Regions from separate parts of the Rhizobium sp. YS-1r genome, predicted to be linked through region 2. Evidence: riboswitches for the same ligand, from Rfam matches in the RefSeq annotation. Region 2 holds a riboswitch; each other region holds the start of a gene.
What was found. Region 2 has a riboswitch for cobalamin ahead of JL39_RS19300 (DUF1636 domain-containing protein). Riboswitches for the same ligand answer to the same signal wherever they lie in the genome.
Positions count from the first base shown of each region.

Region 1: linked by a shared signal. The riboswitch ahead of bluB (5,6-dimethylbenzimidazole synthase) and the one ahead of JL39_RS19300 (DUF1636 domain-containing protein) in region 2 are both predicted to bind cobalamin.
Region 3: linked by a shared signal. The riboswitch ahead of JL39_RS27360 (aromatic ring-hydroxylating dioxygenase subunit alpha) and the one ahead of JL39_RS19300 (DUF1636 domain-containing protein) in region 2 are both predicted to bind cobalamin.
Region 4: linked by a shared signal. The riboswitch ahead of JL39_RS24600 (ABC transporter substrate-binding protein) and the one ahead of JL39_RS19300 (DUF1636 domain-containing protein) in region 2 are both predicted to bind cobalamin.

Region 1 is NZ_JPYQ01000032.1:187,691-192,636, reverse strand. Features, by position in the region: gene JL39_RS21090 (NADP-dependent malic enzyme) at 1-1,615, shown strand, start outside; gene JL39_RS21085 (hypothetical protein) at 1,736-2,398, shown strand; gene bluB (5,6-dimethylbenzimidazole synthase) at 2,402-3,088, opposite strand; cobalamin riboswitch at 3,165-3,353, opposite strand; gene JL39_RS21075 (NAD+ synthase) at 3,423-4,946, opposite strand, start outside.
Region 2 is NZ_JPYQ01000025.1:185,909-190,854, reverse strand. Features, by position in the region: gene JL39_RS19320 (cobyric acid synthase) at 1-355, opposite strand, end outside; gene cobO (cob(I)yrinic acid a,c-diamide adenosyltransferase) at 360-974, opposite strand; gene JL39_RS19310 (CbtA family protein) at 971-1,738, opposite strand; gene JL39_RS19305 (CbtB-domain containing protein) at 1,751-1,927, opposite strand; cobalamin riboswitch at 1,964-2,162, opposite strand; cobalamin riboswitch at 2,222-2,426, shown strand; gene JL39_RS19300 (DUF1636 domain-containing protein) at 2,531-2,926, shown strand; gene cobW (cobalamin biosynthesis protein CobW) at 2,923-3,960, shown strand; gene cobN (cobaltochelatase subunit CobN) at 4,030-4,946, shown strand, end outside.
Region 3 is NZ_JPYQ01000056.1:359,425-364,370, reverse strand. Features, by position in the region: gene JL39_RS27375 (FAD-binding oxidoreductase) at 1-100, opposite strand, end outside; gene JL39_RS27370 (L-threonylcarbamoyladenylate synthase) at 113-1,090, opposite strand; gene JL39_RS27365 (DUF6656 family protein) at 1,123-1,740, opposite strand; cobalamin riboswitch at 1,886-2,102, shown strand; gene JL39_RS27360 (aromatic ring-hydroxylating dioxygenase subunit alpha) at 2,213-3,460, shown strand; gene JL39_RS27355 (BA14K family protein) at 3,579-4,010, shown strand; gene JL39_RS27350 (BA14K family protein) at 4,202-4,693, shown strand; gene JL39_RS27345 (transporter) at 4,763-4,946, opposite strand, start outside.
Region 4 is NZ_JPYQ01000055.1:382,577-387,522, reverse strand. Features, by position in the region: gene JL39_RS24610 (ABC transporter ATP-binding protein) at 1-275, opposite strand, end outside; gene JL39_RS24605 (iron ABC transporter permease) at 272-1,270, opposite strand; gene JL39_RS24600 (ABC transporter substrate-binding protein) at 1,309-2,343, opposite strand; cobalamin riboswitch at 2,539-2,772, opposite strand; gene JL39_RS24595 (methyltransferase domain-containing protein) at 2,970-3,755, opposite strand; gene JL39_RS24590 (ABC transporter substrate-binding protein) at 3,870-4,946, shown strand, end outside.

The DNA of each region.
Region 1 (4,946 bases), on a different contig from region 2:
CTATGAAGGCCGCACCGAACTGATGGACGAATGGAAGGCGATCTATGCGCAGAAGAGTGACAAGCGCGTACTTGCCGACAGCATCGACGACGCCGATGTCTTCCTCGGGCTTTCCGCCGCGGGTGTGCTCAAACCGGAACTGCTCGCCCGCATGGCACCGAAGCCGCTGATCATGGCGCTTGCCAATCCGACTCCGGAAATCATGCCTGAGCTTGCGCGCGCAGCCCGCCCGGACGCGATGATCTGCACCGGCCGCTCGGATTTCCCGAACCAGGTCAACAACGTGCTGTGCTTCCCGTATATCTTCCGTGGGGCGCTCGATTGCGGCGCCCGGACGATCAACGAGGACATGAAGATGGCGGCGGTCAAGGCGATCGCAGCCCTCGCGCGCGAAGAAGTCTCCGACGTTGCCGCACGCGCCTATTCCGGCGATACGCCGGTCTTCGGTCCGGATTACCTGATCCCCTCGCCCTTCGATCCACGCCTCATCCTGCGCATCGCGCCGGCCGTCGCCAGAGCTGCCGCTGAAAGCGGCGTCGCGTCGAGGCCGATCCAAGATTTCGATGCCTATCTCGACCAGCTGAACCGTTTCGTCTGGCGCTCCGGCTTCGTGATGAAGCCGATCTTCAACGCCGCCAAGACGGCCGAAAGGAAGCGAGTCATCTTTGCCGAAGGCGAGGACGAACGCGTGCTGCGGGCAGCCCAGGTGCTCTTGGAGGAAAAGACGGCAACGCCGATCCTGATCGGCCGCCCGTCGGTGATCGAAGCCCGGCTCAAGCGTTTCGGCATCCGCATCCGCCCGAATGTCGATTTCGCCGTGGTCAATCCGGAAGACGATCCGCGCTACCGCGATTATGTTGACGATTATTTCGCCCTGGTCGGCCGCAAGGGCATCAACCCGGAAAGCGCCCGCACCATCGTGCGCACCAACAATACGGTGATCGGTTTATTGTCGGTGAAACGCGGCGAAGCCGATGCGCTGATCTGTGGCGTCGAGGGCGGTTATGACCGGCACCTGAAGGACGTCGACCAGATCATCGGCCGGCGTCCGGGCGTCTGCGCCTTCTCGGGGCTCAGCCTCGTGATCTCTCAGCGCGGCGCGCTCTTCCTCGCCGATACGTTCGTCAACTACAATCCGTCGGCGCAGGAGATCGCCGAGATCACCATCCTGGCGGCCGAGGAAGTCCGCCGCTTCGGCATCCTCCCGAAGGCAGCGCTGATCTGCCATTCGAACTTCGGCTCACGGGATTCCGAAAGCGCCCAGAAGATGCGCAGTGCCCTGAAGCTGGTGCGCGAACAGGCTCCTGGCCTGGAAGTGGACGGCGAAATGCAGGCCGGTTCGGCGCTTTCCGAAACGGTGCGCAAGCGTGCTATGCCGAACAGTTCACTGACTGGTGACGCCAACCTGCTGATCTTCCCGAACCTCGATGCGGCGAACATCTCGCTCGGCGTCGTGCGGAACATGACCGACGCGCTGCATGTCGGCCCGGTCCTGCTCGGCGCCGCCATGCCGGTGCATATCCTGTCGCCCTCGGTCACCTCGCGCGGCGTCGTGAACATGGCTGCGCTCGCGGTGGTGGAAGCATCGCAACCCAATCTGGAGATTCAACTTTAAATTTTATATATAACCATATGATAATTAAATAATAATCGTTGGGCAGCCGATTTTATGATATTATCAACCGGCTTGCTCCATGATGCGATCATGTGATTGGAGAGAGCCGGACAACACCTCATGCGCCTTTGCGGCCTGATGATCGCCCCGCTGCTGCTTGTTCCCGCCGTGGCCTCCGCGCGGGATATCGCGACCTGTGCAGCCCTTTATCGGCAGCTCAACAACGCACCGCAGATCATCGGCAACACGGCCGAGATACGGCGCTATGCGCGGGAACTCAGCGACCAGAACAGCGAAATCCGCGGGCTCAGGATCGAGATGCGCCGGGCGGGCTGCGGCACGGGCAGTGTCGTTGTCCTCGGCGGCCCGAAGGGCGAAGTCTGCGATCAGATGCGGCAGACGCTCGATGCCATGGAGCAAAGCCGCGACGCGCTTGTTGCGGAAAGAGACAATGCCCGGCAACTGGTTCGCTCCTCCGGCGAGCGCGGTGCGATCCTGGCTGCAATCCGCTCCAACAACTGCATTCCTTCCGATATGGAAGAGGACCGCAAGGAGAGAATGAAGCTGCAGGGTATCGAGTTGCCGAAGGAGGAGCCCTACTCCGGCATCATCGATCTGCGTGTCAAACAGCCGCAGGCGGCTGCCGCCCAGCCGAACCTGCCGGGGCCGGAACGTCCCTACGATCCGAACAAGAAGGTACGTATGGTCGGACCGACATTCCTGCCTGAGGAAAGTATAGACCTCGCCCATCCGAAATCCAGCGGGCCGCAGCCGCAGCAGTAGCCGTCAGCACTCGCCCCATCGATCGGTGAAAACCAGATCTTCGAGCGGTAGCCGCTCGCGCCAGCCCTTCACCGCCAGTTCCGGCTCCCGATAAAGCTGATCGACGTAGCCGACGCACAGCCAGGCGACGATCCTGATCCTTTCGGGGATGCCGAGCAGCGCGCGCAGATCCTCCTCATGAAAGATGCTCACCCAGCCGACGCCGACCCCTTCGGCGCGGGCGGCAAGCCACAGGTTCTGCACGGCGCAGACGGTCGAATAGACGTCCATGCGCGGATTATGGGTACGGCCGATGACGACCGGCCCGGCGCGATCCGGATCGCAGGTCACGCAGATCGACAGCGGCGCCTTGCGGATGCCTTCGAGCTTCAGGCTTCGGTATATGTCGCGGCGCTCCTCCGGAAACATTTCCGCCGCCTCATCATTGGCTCGCGAAAAGGCACTCCATGCCGCCTGGCGTATCTCGGGATCCCGCACGAGGATGAAATTCCATGGCTGCATGAACCCCACCGAGGGCGCCGAATGTGCGGCGCCGAGCAGCCGCATCACGAGGTCGTCCGGAAGCGGGTCCGGCAGAAACTGGTCGCGCACGTCGCGGCGGGTTTCGATCACGCGATAGACCGCAGCGCGGTCGCGTTCCGGAAATTCGCCTGCAGATATCAAGGCATGCGCAAAAGGATCGGGTTGCATCGTCTATCCCCAACAATGCTGACGCCGCCTGCGCGAACGCGCAGGAGCATCAAGAAACCTCGCCGCCGTCCGCGCGGTTCGATCTATCTTGCCAGGCCGGTCTTCTGACTTGGCTTCATCCGCCCCTGCCGCCGCCTTCCCGGAAATTCCAGTGGCTTTCGAATTGCGGCCAAGCGTCCGCCTCACAGCGTTGGGCACGTTCCGGTTTCCCACCGGATTCCCGATTCTCCTGCGCAAGGCAGGCACCTGACGGAGGCGTTATGCCAAGCCATGATCAGCGTTTCAAGTGGAGCCGCCCGATCTTCCCGTCTCACCCGGTCAAATGATCGGTCACCTATCGGTCCCGGAACCGGTTGGTGATCGGATAACGCCGATCGCGGCCGAAATTCTTCCTGGTGATCTTGACGCCTGGCGCCGATTGCCGCCGCTTGTATTCGGCCAGATAAAGCAGATGCTCGATGCGGTGGACGGTCGTGATGTCGTGGCCGCGCGAGACGATCTCCTCCGTGCCCATTTCCATCTCCACCAGGCATTCGAGAATGTCGTCGAGGACGGGATAAGACGGCAACGAATCCTGGTCCGTCTGATCAGGCCTGAGTTCCGCCGACGGCGCCTTGGAGAGGATATTCTTCGGGATCACTGCGCCCGACGGTCCAAGCGCATCCGGCGGCAGGTGCTGGTTGCGCCAGGCAGCAAGCGCATAAACCTGCATCTTGTAGAGATCCTTGATCGGATTGAAGCCGCCGTTCATGTCGCCGTAGAGCGTCGCGTAACCCACCGACATTTCCGACTTGTTGCCGGTCGTCACCACCATCGAACCGAACTTGTTGGAGATCGCCATGAGAATGGTGCCGCGCGCCCGGCTCTGCAGGTTCTCTTCGGTAACGCCCTCGTCCGTGCCATCGAAAAGCTCCGAGAGCGCCGACGAAAAACCCTCGACGGGCTCGGCGATCGGCACAATATCGTAGCGGCAGCCGAGCGCACGGGCGCAATCGGCGGCATCCTTCAGCGACTCCTCGGAGGTGTAGCGGTAAGGCAGCATCACGCTGCGCACCCGCTCCGCACCCAGTGCATCGACGGCGATGGCCGCGCACAATGCCGAGTCGATGCCGCCGGACAGGCCGAGGATCACGGATTTGAAGCCGTTCTTGTTGACATAATCGCGGAAGCCGAGCAGGCAGGCGCGGTAATCCGCTTCCTCCTTTTCCGGGATGCGCGCCATCGGCCCATCGGTGCAGCGCCAGGTATCGTGGACCCTGTTCCATTCCGTCACCGTCACCGCCGGTTGGAATTGGTCCATCTGGAAGGCAAGTGTCTTGTCCGCATTGAAGGCAAAACTCGCGCCGTCGAAGACCAGTTCGTCCTGGCCGCCGACTTGCGCAGCATAGATCATCGGCAGGCCGGTCTCGATGACCTGTTTCAGCACCACCTGATGGCGGATATCCATCTTGCCGCGATAATAGGGCGAGCCGTTCGGCACGAGCAGGATCTCCGCGCCGCTTTCCGACAAAGTCTCGCAGACGCCGAGTTCACCCCAGATATCCTCGCAGATCGGAACGCCGAGCCTGACGCCGCGGAAATTCACCGGCCCCGGCATTTCGCCGGCAATGAAGACGCGCTTTTCATCGAACTCGCCGTAGTTCGGCAAGTCCACCTTGTCGCGGATGGCTATCACCCTGCCGCCATCGAGCACGGCGATCGAATTGTGCCGGCCCTCCCTGCCCTGGCGTGGAAAGCCGATGACGACGCCCGGCCCGCCGTCGGCCGTATCGGCCGCAAGCTGTTCGACGGCATCCAGGCAGGTTTTCAGAAAGGCCGGCTTCACCACGAGGTCCTCCGGAGGATAACCGGCAATAAA
Region 2 (4,946 bases):
TTTCCTGCACCCGCGGCATCAGCTTCCGCTTGAGGCCCTGGTATTCGGCGGCCTTGGCATTGCCTTCGACCTTGCCCTGCACCACGACCTGCGCGCCGACGTCGCTCTGAGGCTTCAGAAGCACAGGATTCATATGTACGCTGAGCGGGACCCCGGCCGCACGCGCCTGCAAGGCCTGCGCCCGTCCGATCTCGCCGCCATCCGCCGTGACTGCCGCGTTGTTCGACATGTTCTGCGGCTTGAACGGCATGATTTTCAGCCCACGCAGCGTAAAGGCGCGGGCAAGCCCGGCCACCACCAGCGACTTGCCCACATCCGAACCCGTACCCTGAAACATCAGCGCGCGAGCGGTCATACCGTTAAAACTCGATGCCGGCCTGGGCCTTCACGCCCGCCTTGAAGTGATGCTTGACCAGCGTCATCTCTGTGACCATATCCGCCGCCTCGATCAGCGCCGGCTTGGCGTTGCGACCGGTGACGACCACGTGAAGGTCCGGCCGCCGCGCCTGAAGTGCTGCGACCACCTTGTCGAGATCGAGATAATCGTAACGAAGCGCGATGTTGAGTTCGTCGAGAATGATGAGTCCGATCGTCTCGTCCGCCATCAGGTCGAGAGCCTTTGCCCAGGCCTTTTCGGCGGCCGCGATATCCCGCGTCAGATCCTGAGTTTCCCAGGTGAAGCCTTCGCCCATCGTGTGCCAGACGACCCGATCGCCGAAAACGGCCAGCGCCGGCTGCTCGCCTGTCGACCAGGCACCCTTGATGAACTGCACGACGCCGACCCGGCGATTGTTGCCGAGCATACGCAAAGCCAGGCCGAAGGCGGCGGTGGATTTTCCCTTGCCGGGACCGGTATGGACGATGAGAAGCCCCTTTTCGACGGTCTTCCCGGCGACTTCCTTGTCCTGCACTGCCTTGCGGTTCACCATCTTGGCGCGATGACGTTCGACCGATGCCTCGTCGATCTCCTTCACCGCGATACGAACTCCCCATCAGACCGCGCCGTGATCTCTTCCCCTGCACGGAAGCGTTCGCGGATCATCCCGGCCAACGCACCGAGTACAGCCCAGAATACCAGGTTCGTGGCGTAGACAGCATTCACGAAGCGGGCGTAGAGTTCCAGCGGCACAGCCGTTTCATGCCCGGGCGGCAGCGGCGCGCCGACGATATGTGGCGCGATCAGCAGAACGATCGCCAGCGCGGCGAATACGGCTGAGCGCGTATAGGCGAGGAGGCCAAGGCCCGCTGCAGTGCAGACTGCGGTCGAAATCCACCAGACCTGACGGGGACCAAGCTCAGCAGCCGGCATGCCCGGAAGTTCCGGGGGGAGGCCGAGCCCTGGAGCCAAGCTGACGGTCAGGAAGCCGGCAATACCGAACATCAGTCCGCTGCGCCAGCCTTTGAGACCGCCCTGGGCTTCTGAAACCGCGATCAGAATAAGACCGAAACCGATCGCGGCCAGCATGTCGGCGGCGGCCGTATAAATGAAGCGCTCGAAACCGTCTGCCGGCATCCATGCTTCTTCGTCGTGATGATGGTCCGCAGGCGCTGCGGCATTGCCGGCGGGAGCGGCCTCATGGCTGTGGCTGTGGCCGACCTCTCCGCCGCCGGCATTCTCGTAGCTCTCCGCTTGCAGGATCAGCGGGACAGTGGAAAAGCTCTGCATGACGGTGAGCAGCAGTCCGGACAACAGCCCGGCGATCACCGCCGTGAAGACGATGTTACGAAACAACGACATGGGAAACTCCCCTCAGTGGCAGGGGAAAGCGAAGGAATGACGCGAATCGTGCGCGGCATTGTGCACGACTTCCATATGCGAGAAGCCGACGAAACCGACGACGAAAAGCCCCAGCAGGGCCGTCATGCTGAGCGGGATGATCTTCGAGGAGGAAATACCGACTGCCGTCGAAGCGGTTTTCGTTGCCATTGCCTTGTCCTTTCGCCCTCCACCCGAGGGCCGTTGAAGTTTTTCCTCGCCTCTGGCAGGTCTCCTGGCTCGCGGATCAGGCATCTTGCGCCCGCCTTCCCGGATTGCTCCAGTGGCATCATGGACGAAGACTTTCCGCTTACAGTTGCGGGGGCAGCCGCGGGTTTGACAGCAGATCCGTCGCACCGCATTCCCTCAAATACCCTTTCGGGGCACCATAGGCTGGCTCACTATAGACGAAATCGGCCTCACGGCAATCGCCTTTGCGACGCATTGACATAAGCATGCGACCGGGCTTACTTGAAAAGAGATGGTCCCTTTCCGGCAACGGGGAGGGCTAAGAGAGAATGCGGTGAGATCCCTTTCGCGATCAATGCCGCGGCTGCCCCCGCAACTGTAAGCGGTGAGCCATTGCCTATAAGCCACTGGGAAACCGGGAAGGCAGGCAAATGGCGGTGACCCGCAAGCCAGGAGACCTGCCATCTGATGTTTTTGCTTCACCGGGCGGGGTGCTCCGGAGGAAGTTCTCGATCACCGCAGGCGGTTTCAGCCCTCTGCTCCGCGCCCCGATTGTTTCGACCCCGGCGGGAACGCGGCTGACCGATGAGTGACCACCGACCAGATGATCCGGCAGATGTGACGATTTTCGTCTGTACCAATTGCCGTGATGTGTCCGACGGCGACGTTCGGCCGGGCATCGCGTTGATCGCAGCGCTACGTGAAGCAGCGGACGGCAAGCCGCTCGCGGTCAAGCCCGTCACCTGCCTTGCCAATTGCGAAAAAAGCCCCAGCGCCGCCTTCAATCACCGCAACGGTTGGTCCTATGTCTTCGGCCATCTGTCCCTCGACAATGTCGAGGACATCGTCACCGGCGCGATGATGCTGGCCGAGGACGAGCGCGGTTTCCTTCCTCTACGCGGCCGCCCGACATGTCTGCGCGGCAAGGGGTTGACGGCCCGTATCCCACCCTTTCATCATCACGAGGACATGCCATCATGAGCGTCAGCTTCGACCGCGTTCCCTGCACCGTCGTCACCGGGTTCCTGGGGGCCGGAAAGACCACGCTGATCCGCAACCTGATCGCGAAGCTTGACGGCAAGCGGCTGGCGATCATCGTCAACGAATTTGGCGATGTCGGCATCGACGGCGAGATACTGAAGGGCTGCGGCATCGAGAGCTGCCCGGAAGACAACGTCATCGAGCTTGCCAACGGCTGCATCTGCTGCACCGTGGCGGATGACTTCGTACCGGCGATCGATCAGATTCTTTCACGCGAACCGCGCGTCGACCACATCCTGATCGAAACCTCCGGCCTTGCGCTGCCGAAGCCGCTCGTTCAGGCTTTTCAGTGGCCGGCCGTCAAGGCACGTGTCACGGTGGACGGCGTTGTCGCCGTTGTGGATGGTGTGGCACTGGCCGAAGGCCGCGTTGCCGATGACCATGAAGCGCTGGAGGCGCAGCGCCAGGCGGACGGCTCCATCGACCACGACGATCCGGTCGAGGAAGTGTTCGAGGATCAGGTCGCCTGCGCCGACATGATCGTGCTGACCAAGAGTGATCTCCTCGATGCTGCGGGCCTTGCTACCGCCCGGGACCGCGTCGCCGCCCATCTGCCGCGTGCCGTGAAGATCGTCTCGGCTGCCAATGGCGCGATCGATCCGGCCGTGCTGATCGGACTTGGCCTCGCCGTCGAGGACGATATCGAAAACCGCAAGACCCATCACGACGACGAACGCGACCACGATCATGATGATTTCGACAGCTTTGTCGTCGATCTCCCGGCTGTTTCCGATGCTGACGAATTGGCTGCCCGCATTTCCGCGACGGCGGAGGCGGAGAACGTACTGCGCATAAAAGGCTTCGTGGAAGTCGCGAACAAACCGATGCGCCTGCAGGTTCAGGCGGTAGGATCGCGCGTAAACCACTATTTCGACCGAGCCTGGGCGCCCGGTGAGGCGCGGATAAGCCGCCTTGTCGTAATCGGCGAAAAGGGCATCGACCGCGCCGCGATCGAAAGGATGCTGGCCGCGTGATAGCAGGAAAAGTGTGAAGCGGTTTTCCGTTGGCAATTGCCGAGAGAAAACAGAAACTCAGAGAGAAGGATGCACATACTCGCCACCACATCGTCGTCGCTCGACGACCTGATCGAACCGGTTGACCTGAACCAGTCGCCGGCCGATGTGGTGGTGCTGTCCTTTTCTGGCAGCGATCTGAACGGCATTTCCGCCGCATGGGGCCAAGGTCAGCCGACCCTGCGATTGACCAATCTCGCTGATCTCAGGCATCCCATGTCTGTCGATCTTTGGATCGAAAAGACGGCGGCACATGCCAAAGTTATTCTCGTGCGCATCCTTGGCGGCTATGATCGCTGGTCATATGGTGTCGAAGAGATTTCGCGGCTGGCGCGGTTCAAGAAGACCGCGCTCGCGCTTCTGCCCGGCGAATGCAGTATCCGCGATGAAAGACTCGCTGCTGCCTCGACCGTTTCCGAAGAGGTGCTTGCCGGCTTTCTTGCCTGTTTCCGCGAGGGCGGACCGGGCAATATGCGTCTGCTTGCAAAGCGTTTGGCCGCGCTGGCGAATGACGAGCAGGAGGTCCTGCCGCAAGCCGCACCGATGTCGAAGATGGGCTATTACAGGCCAGGCAGCGGAATCGTCGGAGTGGACGATCTGCTCGCGGATTTCTCGCCAGACGCCCTGCGACTGCCGGTCCTCTTCTACCGCTCCATATTGTTCGCGAACGACACCGCACCGATCGATGCGCTGTTCGAAGCGCTGCTTGAACGCGGTTTCGCGCCGATCCCGATCTTCGTCAGCGGGTTGAAGGATGTCGAGGCGATAAACTTCGTTGAACAAGCGATCGCAGATCTCGAACCTGCGGCGATCATTGCCACCACCGCTTTTGCCAGCGGCGCGAGCGACAGCGGTGAGACGATCTTCGATCGCACCGGCGTGCCGGTGTTCCAGGTCGTCATCGCTACGACACGGCGTGAAGGCTGGGCGGAAAGCCGCCGCGGTCT
Region 3 (4,946 bases), on a different contig from region 2:
GATGCGGCGCGAGGTCTTGCTGGTCGCGCAGCACATGGTTTTCGCCGACGATCGCCGCAAAGCGGTCGAGAAGCTCTGGTTTGGGTCCCGAAATGTCCATCGGCGTCTCCTCTTATTTCCGCGGCGCTGCGGCGCGGGCCAGCCGGTCGTTGATCGCCTCGCCGAGACCGTGACCCGGAATGGGTGTGACGGCGATACGGGTGGCACCGGTCGCATCGGCGCGCTTCAGGTAATCGAACAGATTTGCGGCCGCCTCGGCAAGATCGCCGGAGGGACTGAGGTCGAAAATTGCAGCGGCCTGTTCGATTCCCTTCACCGGAACCGCGCCGAGGCGGATCAACACCTCGCCCGGCTCGACATGATCGGCGTTGAGCCGCACGCTCGCACCCGGCGCATAGTGGGAGGCAAGCATGCCGGGCGCCTCGATGATCGCTGCGGGACCTTCAGGCCGGATGACGGTCAGCCCCGTTGCCGTTTCTATTTCCTCTGCGGCAACCCCACCGGGCCGCAGCAGCCGGAGTGCGCCACCTTCGACGCGGAGGATGGTCGATTCAACGCCGACCGGTGCTGCGCCGCCGTCGATGACGAGCTTCAATTTGTCGCCCAGGTCGTCCGCCACATGTCGGGCGCTTGTCGGACTCACTCCGCCGGACGTATTGGCGCTGGGGGCGGCGAGCGGTTTGCCATAGGCGCGGATGAGGTCGGCGGCAAAACCTTTCGGCAGACGGATGCCGACCGTGTCGAGCCCGGCCGTCGCCAGCGAGTGGATGCCGCTTTCGGGCCTCAACGGCAGGATCAGCGTCAGCGGTCCGGGCCAGAAGGTCTCGGCAAGCTTTTCCGAGACGGGGTCGAAGACCGCATAGCGCTCGGCCATGGCGAGGTCGGACATGTGGCAGATCAGCGGGTTGAAACGCGGCCGACCCTTGGTCTCGTAGATTCGGGTGATAGCGGCGGGATTGGTGGCGTCTGCCGCAAGTCCGTAAACCGTCTCGGTCGGGATCGCGACAGGAAAACCGTCTGCCAGGACGGCACAGGCGCGCTCGAGCGCCTTTTCGCGATCCGTGGTGATGTCTATGATTTCGGCTGTCATGTCCGCCGTCAATAACGCGGACTCGTCCGCCGTCAAAGCTTTTTGATGATTTCGCGAAGCGCTTCGCTTGAAGCACCGAGCATCAGCACGTTCTTGATCGCCTCCATCGGATCGTCGGTCCTGAACAGGAGCCCGTTCCTGCGGATCGAGCGGTTGATCCGAAAAGGCTGGCCAGGCTCGCTTTCGATCGCGACCGCGAAATACATACGCGCATTCATATGGCTGATGCGCTCGAAGAATTTCTCTTCATCCTCACCGATCTCAGAGAAGAAATTGGCGATGTAGAAAGACCAGCGCACCGGCACGCGAGACGCGAGGAGAGTCCGGGCGGCCGTCACGTGGCAATAGCCGAGATGCGGACGGTCATCGAGCGTGCGATGGAAGATGACCTTAGGGAACTGGATTGAGCGGTGGAAGGCGTTGATCCGCTCGTGGCTTTTTTCGCCTGCGGCCTCCAATCGCTTGCCTGTGCGTTCCGCGACCTCGGTGTAACTGAGATAACGGCGTTCCTCCGGTGCCCAGATTGGCTTGTAGCGTGTGATGCGCCCGGTCCGCAGAAATTCCGAATGCACGGTCGTTTTTGTCGCCGCCGGAACAGGAGGAGCCGGCGGAGGAGCTTCGAAGTAGCGGATCTTTGCCTTTGCCTGCACGATGGCGCCGCTCCCATTGAGGCCGGGATTTTAGGATTCAACTCTTAATGACGAGTTTCCCTTTCGCGAGGCTTGAGAAAGGCCGTCGTCAATGCGGTTGCCGATGTCGCAATGTCATCTATGCGGCAAGTTTGGAGGATGGTTATATCCGCCTCAAGCTCAAGGTGCCGTCCCGCTAGGGAGGGGCGGAGAATTGGGAAGCCGGTCGAAGCCCGGCGCTGCCCCCGCAACGGTGGTGGAGCTCGAAGGCCTGGCGGAAGCCACTGGGAAAGAGCCGCAAAGGCTGCCCGGGAAGGCGCCAGGCCGGTCCCGCAAGGGGCAGCTCCTGAGCCCGGAAACCAGCCTGAAGTGAACGAGATTTTGACCGATCGCGGCGGGCGTTCGGACAAGGAGACTGGCAGGCTGAGGCCGGCTGGCTTTTCCATGTCCTTTTCGCAGGCCGCTTGAAGGCAGCATTGACGAGGAAGGCAAGATGAAAATTCGCAGTCAGGTCCTGCGGCAATTGAAGAACCGCCGTGAAGGCTTCAGCCTCGAACAGGCCTTCTATACCGACCCGGACTATTACAAGCTCGACCTCGAAATGATCTGGTACCGTGACTGGCTGTTCGTCGGCCACGATTGCGAACTGCCGAAGGCCGGAAGCTATTTCACGCTGCAGATCGGAGACTATCCGGTCGTCATCGTGCGCGGTCGCGACGGCCGGATCCGGGCGCTTCACAATACCTGCCGCCATCGCGGCAGCCGGGTCTGCACCAAGGAGAGCGGTTCGGCAGTCCGCCTCGTCTGTCCTTACCACCAGTGGACCTACGAGCTCGACGGCTCGCTGATGGCCGCCCGCCAGATGGGCCAGGATTTCGACAAGAGCCAGTTCGGCTTGAAGAAGGTCCATTGCGAAAGCGTTGCTGGCTATATCTTCATCTGCCTCGCCAACGAGGCGCCGGACTTCGCACCCGTCCGCGCGGCAATCGAGCCCTACATGGCGCCGCATCGCCTTTCGGAAGCCAAGGTCGCCCATCAGTCGACGATCATCGAAAAGGGCAACTGGAAACTCGTCTGGGAAAACAACCGCGAGTGCTATCATTGTGTCGGCAATCACCCGGAGCTCTGCCGCACGTTCCCGGAAGCGCCGACCGTCAGCGGTGTGGCCGGCGCCATTGACGATCCCGTCATCACCGAACACTGGCGGCGCTGCGAGGCGGCCAATCTGCCGAGCGAGTTCCGGATATCTCCGGATGGCCAGTTCCGCGTCGCCCGCATGCCGTTGATCGAAGGCGCTGAAAGCTACACCATGTCGGGGAGGAAGGCCGTCGTCCGCCAGCTTTCAGACGGCGTGACGATCGACGGCATCGGCACCATGTTGCTTTTCCACTATCCGACCACCTGGAACCATATGCTGGGCGACCACGCGATCTCCTTCCGCGTCACGCCGCTCGGCCCGGAGGAAACGGCGGTCACCACCAAATGGCTGGTCCATAAGGATGCGGTCGAAGGCGTCGATTACGATCTCGAAGAACTGACGCATGTGTGGAACATGACCAACGATCAGGACCGTCAGATCGTCGAGGAGAACGCCTTCGGCATCCGCTCGCCGGCCTATGAGCCGGGGCCTTACTCGGCGGTCCACGAGGGCGGCGTCATGCAGTTCGTCGAGTGGTATTCGAACTTCATGGTCAACCGCCTGCAGGGGGATGAGCAGGCGAAGCTTTCGATCGTGGCGTGACATTCCTGCCGGCGGGCAGATCGCTCGTTCGTGATCGGCCTGGGTCCGGGTTCCCGAGGAACCAAGCTTCCGCATCCGCGTTGTTCCCAAGTGAAATTAACCACAGGGAAACATCAGGATGAATGCCATTCGTTTGCGTTTGACCACGGTTGCGGCAGCCTTTGCCGTAGCGCTCACGAGCCTTACGCCCGCTCAGGCTTTCCAGACGCAGCCGATCTCCGGCATTTCAACCTCGACCACCATAACGCAGGTCCAATATCGAGATCGTCGCGATTGGCATCGTGACCGCGACCGTTATGGCTGGTACAACGGCCATCGCGGTTATCGTGACCGCCGGCCGGGTTATCGCTATCACAACGGCTTCTGGTTCCCGCTGGCAGCCTTTGCCACGGGGGCGATCATCGGCGGGGCGATTGCAAACGATCGCGCCGGTTATTCCAGCCGGCATGTCGCCTGGTGCGAGAGCCGCTATCGCACCTATCGTGCGTACGACAATACCTACGTGCCGCGCGTTGGCGTGCGCGCACAATGCATTTCGCCATATCGGTGAAGCTTTCCGGGGCTGGATATGGAACCCGGTTCGGGCACGCGGCCCGGGCCGGGTTTTCTGTCGGAAGCGTTAATCGCGCATTCAGGATGAATTCCCTAGGGTCGCTGTGAAGTTCAGCCGTCTGATATAAGAGACGCTGCTTGGCGCAGAGAATTGAAAGAAAAGATAACAACAGGGTATGGAGACTTGATATGACGCTGTTCAGGAAGATCGCCGCCGCTGGTATTTCCGTCGCCGTTCTGGCTGGCTCCCTGATGCCGGCTCAGGCTATGCCGCTTCCCGCGGCGCCGGCCGCGGTTACGGAAAGGTCGGATGTGACCCAGGTACAATACCGGGATCGCCATGATCGGTGGGAGCGCCGTCACTGGCGCCGCGACGCGTATAGGAATGGCTACCGAGACGGTTATTACAATGGCTATCGTGGTTATCGCGACCGCCGGCCACACCATCGTTACTACAACGGCTATTGGTTCCCGTTGGCGGCGTTTGGCGCCGGCGCAATCATCGGCGGTGCCATTGCCTCGCAGCCGCGCTACGTGGCTCCGGCGCCGTCCTATAGCGGTGGCCTCAATCCGCGTCACTATGAATGGTGTTCCGCCCGCTATCGTTCTTACGATTCCTATTCCAACACGTTCCAGCCCTATAACGGCCCGCGTCAGCCCTGCTATTCGCCTTATTACTGAGGCCTATCATCAGGCGTAGCTTTGAAGGCCCGTCCGGCACAAGCCGGGCGGGCTTTTCATTTGATCGGGTCAGAGAATACCGGTGCGCCTCAGCAGCCACCAGGCAGCAAGCACCGACACGCCTATCAGGCTGAGGGCGTAGCCGGTGCCGTTCGTGCCTTCTGCGAAAGGAAGGGACGAGGTGTTCATCCCGAAGAAGCCGGTGACCAGCGTTGGCGGCAGCAGGAATGCCGTCATCAGCGACAGAATGTAG
Region 4 (4,946 bases), on a different contig from region 2:
GTAATCCGCTCGCCGGTCTCCGCCTGCTGCTCCACCAGCGCCAACCGCCGGGCAACCTCACGCCGCCCGAGCGTGCCGATCGGCACACCGTCCAGCAGGACTTCGCCCGACTTCGGCTTGCGGATGCCGGCAAGCAGCGCCATCAGGCTCGTCTTTCCCGAACCGTTCGGGCCGATGATGCCGAGAAATTCGCCTGACCGCACGTCAAGCGAGACATCGCGCAGGATTTCGGCGCCTCCGGCTGCCCATGAAACATTCCTGGCTGAAAGCATCATGCGCGGCCTCTCCTCTGTCCGAGAATCAAGGCGAAGGCCGGCGCTCCGATGAGCGCGGTGATCACGCCGATTGGCAGAACCTGGCCCGGAATCAAAATGCGCGACAGGATATCCGCCACAATCATGAAGGCGGCGCCGATCAGCGCCGCCGCCGGCAGGAGCACGCCATGGCGGACCCCAACCAGCATGCGCGCCGCATGCGGGATGACCAGCCCGACGAAGCCGATCGACCCGACGATGGAAACCATGATCGCGGTCATCATCGCGGATATGCCGACCAGCGTGAGATAGGTCCGGCGAACCGAAATGCCGAGCGAAGCGGCCGATTCCGCGCCGAAGGTGAAAGCATCAAGCGACCGGGCATGCCAGAGGCAGACCGCGAGGCCGAATAGAGCCGCAGGAATGGCGAGCCAGGCATCCGGCCAACGGACGCCGGAAAGATTGCCGAGCAGCCAGAACATGATGCCGCGCGCCTGCTCGGCGGTCGCCGCCTTGGTGACGATAAAGGAGGTGAGCGCGTTGAAGAGCTGCGAACCCGCGACGCCGGCAAGGATGATGGCGGCCGTACCCCTGCCCGCCTTGGCGGCCAAAAGGCCGACAAGCGCGAAAGCGACGAGGGCACCAATGAAGGCTCCCATCGGCAGTGTCAGGAGGCCCGCACCAACTCCCAGGATCGCCACGCCGACAGCACCGGTGGAAGCCCCGGCCGATATGCCAAGGATATAGGGATCGGCCAGCGGATTGCGCAGCAGCGATTGCAGCACGACGCCGGATAAAGCGAGTGAGGCGCCGCAGCAGGCTGCGACTACGGCGCGGCTTAACCGATAGCTCCAGACAATGCCTTCGTCGATCGGTTCCAGCGGATAACCCGCATCCCATAGCCGGTTAGCGACCGTCTTGGCGACCACCTCGAGCGGGATCGCTGTCTCACCGATCGCCGCACCCAGCCAAAGCGCGGCGACAAGGACGACGAGCGCAAGGAAAACCGCGCCCATTCGTCCGATTGAGGATATCGCCCGGCCCACTTGGAGGGTCACTTCGCAAGGCCGGCAGCGGCGATGGCATCGGCCAACGCCTCGATGCCTTCGATGGTGCGGATCGTCGGGTTCATCGCCTGTGCATCCATGTCGAAGACATGACCGTTCTTCACGGCCGGCATCAGGCTTGCGACGGGATCCATCTCAAGGAACTTGTGCTTGGCTTCGATACTGTCCAGCGGATAACGCCGCCGCTCCATGGCGCCCGCCACGATCATGGTCGGATTGGCCTTGGCGATGGTTTCCCAGCCGATCGTCGGCCACTCGTCATCGGTCTTTATGATGTTCTCGATGCCGAGAGCCGACATGATATAGCCGGGCGCGCCATTCTCACCTGCCATATAGGGATCAGAATCCTGCTGGGCGCTGGAGAACCAGAAGACGGCGGAAAGCTTGCCTTCCGCCGGGGCGACCTTGGCGCGGGCAGCCTCCTCGCGCCGCTTCAGGTCGGCCACGACCTCCTCGCCCTTGTCCTGGACGTTGTAGATCTTCGCGAGATCGCGGACTTCTCGATAGACGAGTTCCATGGTGAAGACCTGATGGCGGATGCCGTCGCTGGCGGCGGAATTTTCCTTGCCGATGCAATCGGATGGCGACGTGTAGACCGGAATACCAAGTTCCTCGAACTGCTCGGGCTTGGCGACCACGCCCTCGGGCCCGACCTGCCACTGGAACTGAACGGCAACGATGTCCGGTTTCTTGCCGAGCACGCTTTCGAAGCTAGGCTCGTTGTCTGCAAGCCGTTCGATCTTCGTATTCACATCCTCATAGCCTTTGAGGACCGGTCCGACCCAAAGCGCCGTACCGACCACCTTGTTCGCCAGCCCCAGGAGATAAAGGATTTCGGTGCTGCTCTGACCGATCGAGACCGTACGCGACGGTGCCTTCTCGAAGGTGACCTGCCGGCCGCAATTTTCGAGCGTGAGAGGATAGCTGGTTTCCGCCGCAGCGGCGCTGTGGAACAGGCCGGAGGCGATCAAGGAGAAGGCGCCGAGGCCAACATGCAACGGCCGTTTCAGAAAGATATGCATCGTGTTTCCCCGAAATGTGACGTGAACGCCGGCGGCAAGCCCGCGTGCCGGACGGTGGTGAGGCTCAGAATGCCCGTGAGGCAGCCCGATCAACGGAATAATCGTCGAGATTTGGGGGATACGAAGTGCCAGGGCGCCAAAAGGCGCGGATGATAGTCATGTCCTGCTCCTGTTCCGGGCATCCCCGCCCGTGACGATGGATCGATATTCGACGGCAGGTCTCCTGGCTTGCGGATATCTGTCGTCCATCTGCCTTCCCGCGCCGGGCTGCGCAGTGGCATGGCACCTTTCGGCGCCACGAGGATGGACGGCAATCCGCTTACAGTTGCGGGGGCAGCCACGGTCTTGGATCCCCTTCGGGTCTCCGCACCGTGTTCCCATTTCATCCCTTCGCATTGAACTCGGGGAACCGTCACTCGCCAGATAAAGACCACTCGAGATCGCAGTCAAGTGGCGAATGATTGTGAGCGAGCCATTGGCTTCTCCCGATGTCGGCATTTATGTAATGTAATATCATTACATATGCAAAGGATGCTCACCTGTCCAGCGGCTTTCAATCTCAGCCGTCTTTTTTTGTTTCAGAGCCGGAGCGCAGCAAAATGCCGATGAAATATCAGGAGGGAAGGCTACTTTGGCTTGGTCGCGCAAATCGCATACCGATCCTGCACCATGCGCTCGAGCCCGCGCAGGAAGGGCATCTTGCGGGCTTGCGCCCAGTGGATGTCGAACAGCTTGCGATCGACGACAATGTCCTCGAAACCGGCTTGACGCAGCAAATCCACAATCGCTTCCGCCGGCATTCGTTCGGAGAAGTAGACCCGTGATCGGATGCTTTGATGCCGTGCCATCATCTCTGGCGCCATGTGGCTCACAAGCTGCTTGCCTGTCATTTTCGCCCAGAACTTCTGAAGGCTCTTGACCCAGGTTTCCTTGCCCATGTTTCCGTCGACGATCAGGACCTTCCCCCCTGGCTTCAGGACGGAGAGCCATTCGCGGAAAGCCGCCGGCGGATCGACCAGCGTCCAGACCAGGTGGCGGTTGGTGATGGCGTCGTAGCTCTCCTTCGGCTCCATCGTGTTTTCCGCGTCGCCCGAGACGAAACGGATATCCGCGCCTCGCGTCTTCGCCTTGGCGCGCGCCTGCGCCAGCATCGCATCCGACCAGTCGAGGCCCGTCACCCTGAAGCCAACGTTGTTCATCAGGTGCGAGATGACCGCCGTGCCGCAGGCGAGATCGAGTGCCGCCCGGCCTTCTCCTTCGCCCAGATGCTTCCTGATCAACCGTAGCCATCCTCTCCGCTCCTCTTCGGAGAAGATTTCATGGCCGACGCTCTCGTCGAACGTTGCAGCCCTTTCCGACCAGAAATCACGAATTTCATCGCGGATAGAGTAATTGGTGTTCATCAGGTTCATCACAGCCACCCCTGCACATCAGCACTTTGGAAAAGCTCTAAAACATAAAACTTGATTCCAAAAGTCATAATTCTTATGCCTGTTGACATTATCAGTCATCGGGGGAGTTTCCAGATGAATTTCATGAAGTTGTCTGCAGCAACTGCGGTTGTGCTTGGAGGCCTTCTGGCCTCGCCTGCAATGGCACAATCCTTCACGGTGAAGGACGTGGCTGGCCGCGAAGTAGCCTTCGACAAGCCGGTCGAGCGCGTCATCCTGGGTGAAGGCCGCATGCTCTACGCCGTGGCGCCGATCGAAAAGGAGGATCCCTTCGCAAAGGTCGTCGGCTGGCGTAACGACCTGTGGACGACCGACAAGGACGGCTTCAACACCTATGTCACGAAGTTCCCGAAGGGCAAGGAACTTCCCTTCCTCGGCAACCTGACGGATGGCACGCTACAGACCGAGACGGTCGTCAAGCTCAATCCCGATGTCGTGCTGCTCCCGATTGGCAACAAGCAGGCCGCCGACGAAGTCAAACTCGAGGATATGCTGAACGGCATAGGCGTGAAGATCGTCTATATCGACTTCCGCGAACACATTCTCGACAATACGGAACCGAGTCTGAAGATTCTCGGCAAGATCCTTGGCCACGAGGACCGTGCCGAAGCCATCGCCGCCTACTGGAAGGAGCAGATGGCGCGCGTCACTGAAAAGCTCAAGGCGGCCAATCCGCCGAAACCCAACGTCTTCATGTACCGCGCTGCCGGACTCGTGGAGTGCTGCGGCACGTTCGGCCCGGACAATTTCGGCCTGATGGTGGATTGGGCCGGCGGCCACAATCTCGGCTCCGATTTCCTGCCTGGCTACACGGGCTCCATCAATGCCGAACAGGTTGTTGCTTCCAATCCGGATATCGTTGTCGTCACGGGATCCAATTGGAGCCAGACGAAAAATGCCAAGGACTATGTGAACGTTGGCCCGAGCGCCGCGTCCACCTTCAACGATAGCCGCAAGGCACTGAATGCGCTGATGGAAAATCCTGCTTTCACCGGTTCGAAAGCTGTCGCCAGTGGCAATGTTCATGCGATCTGGCATCAATTTTATACGAGCCCCTATCAGTTCGTCGCCGTGCAGCAGATGGCCAAGTGGTTCCACCCGGACCTTTTCGCCGATCTCGATCCGGACGCCACCTTCAAGGAATTCCACGAG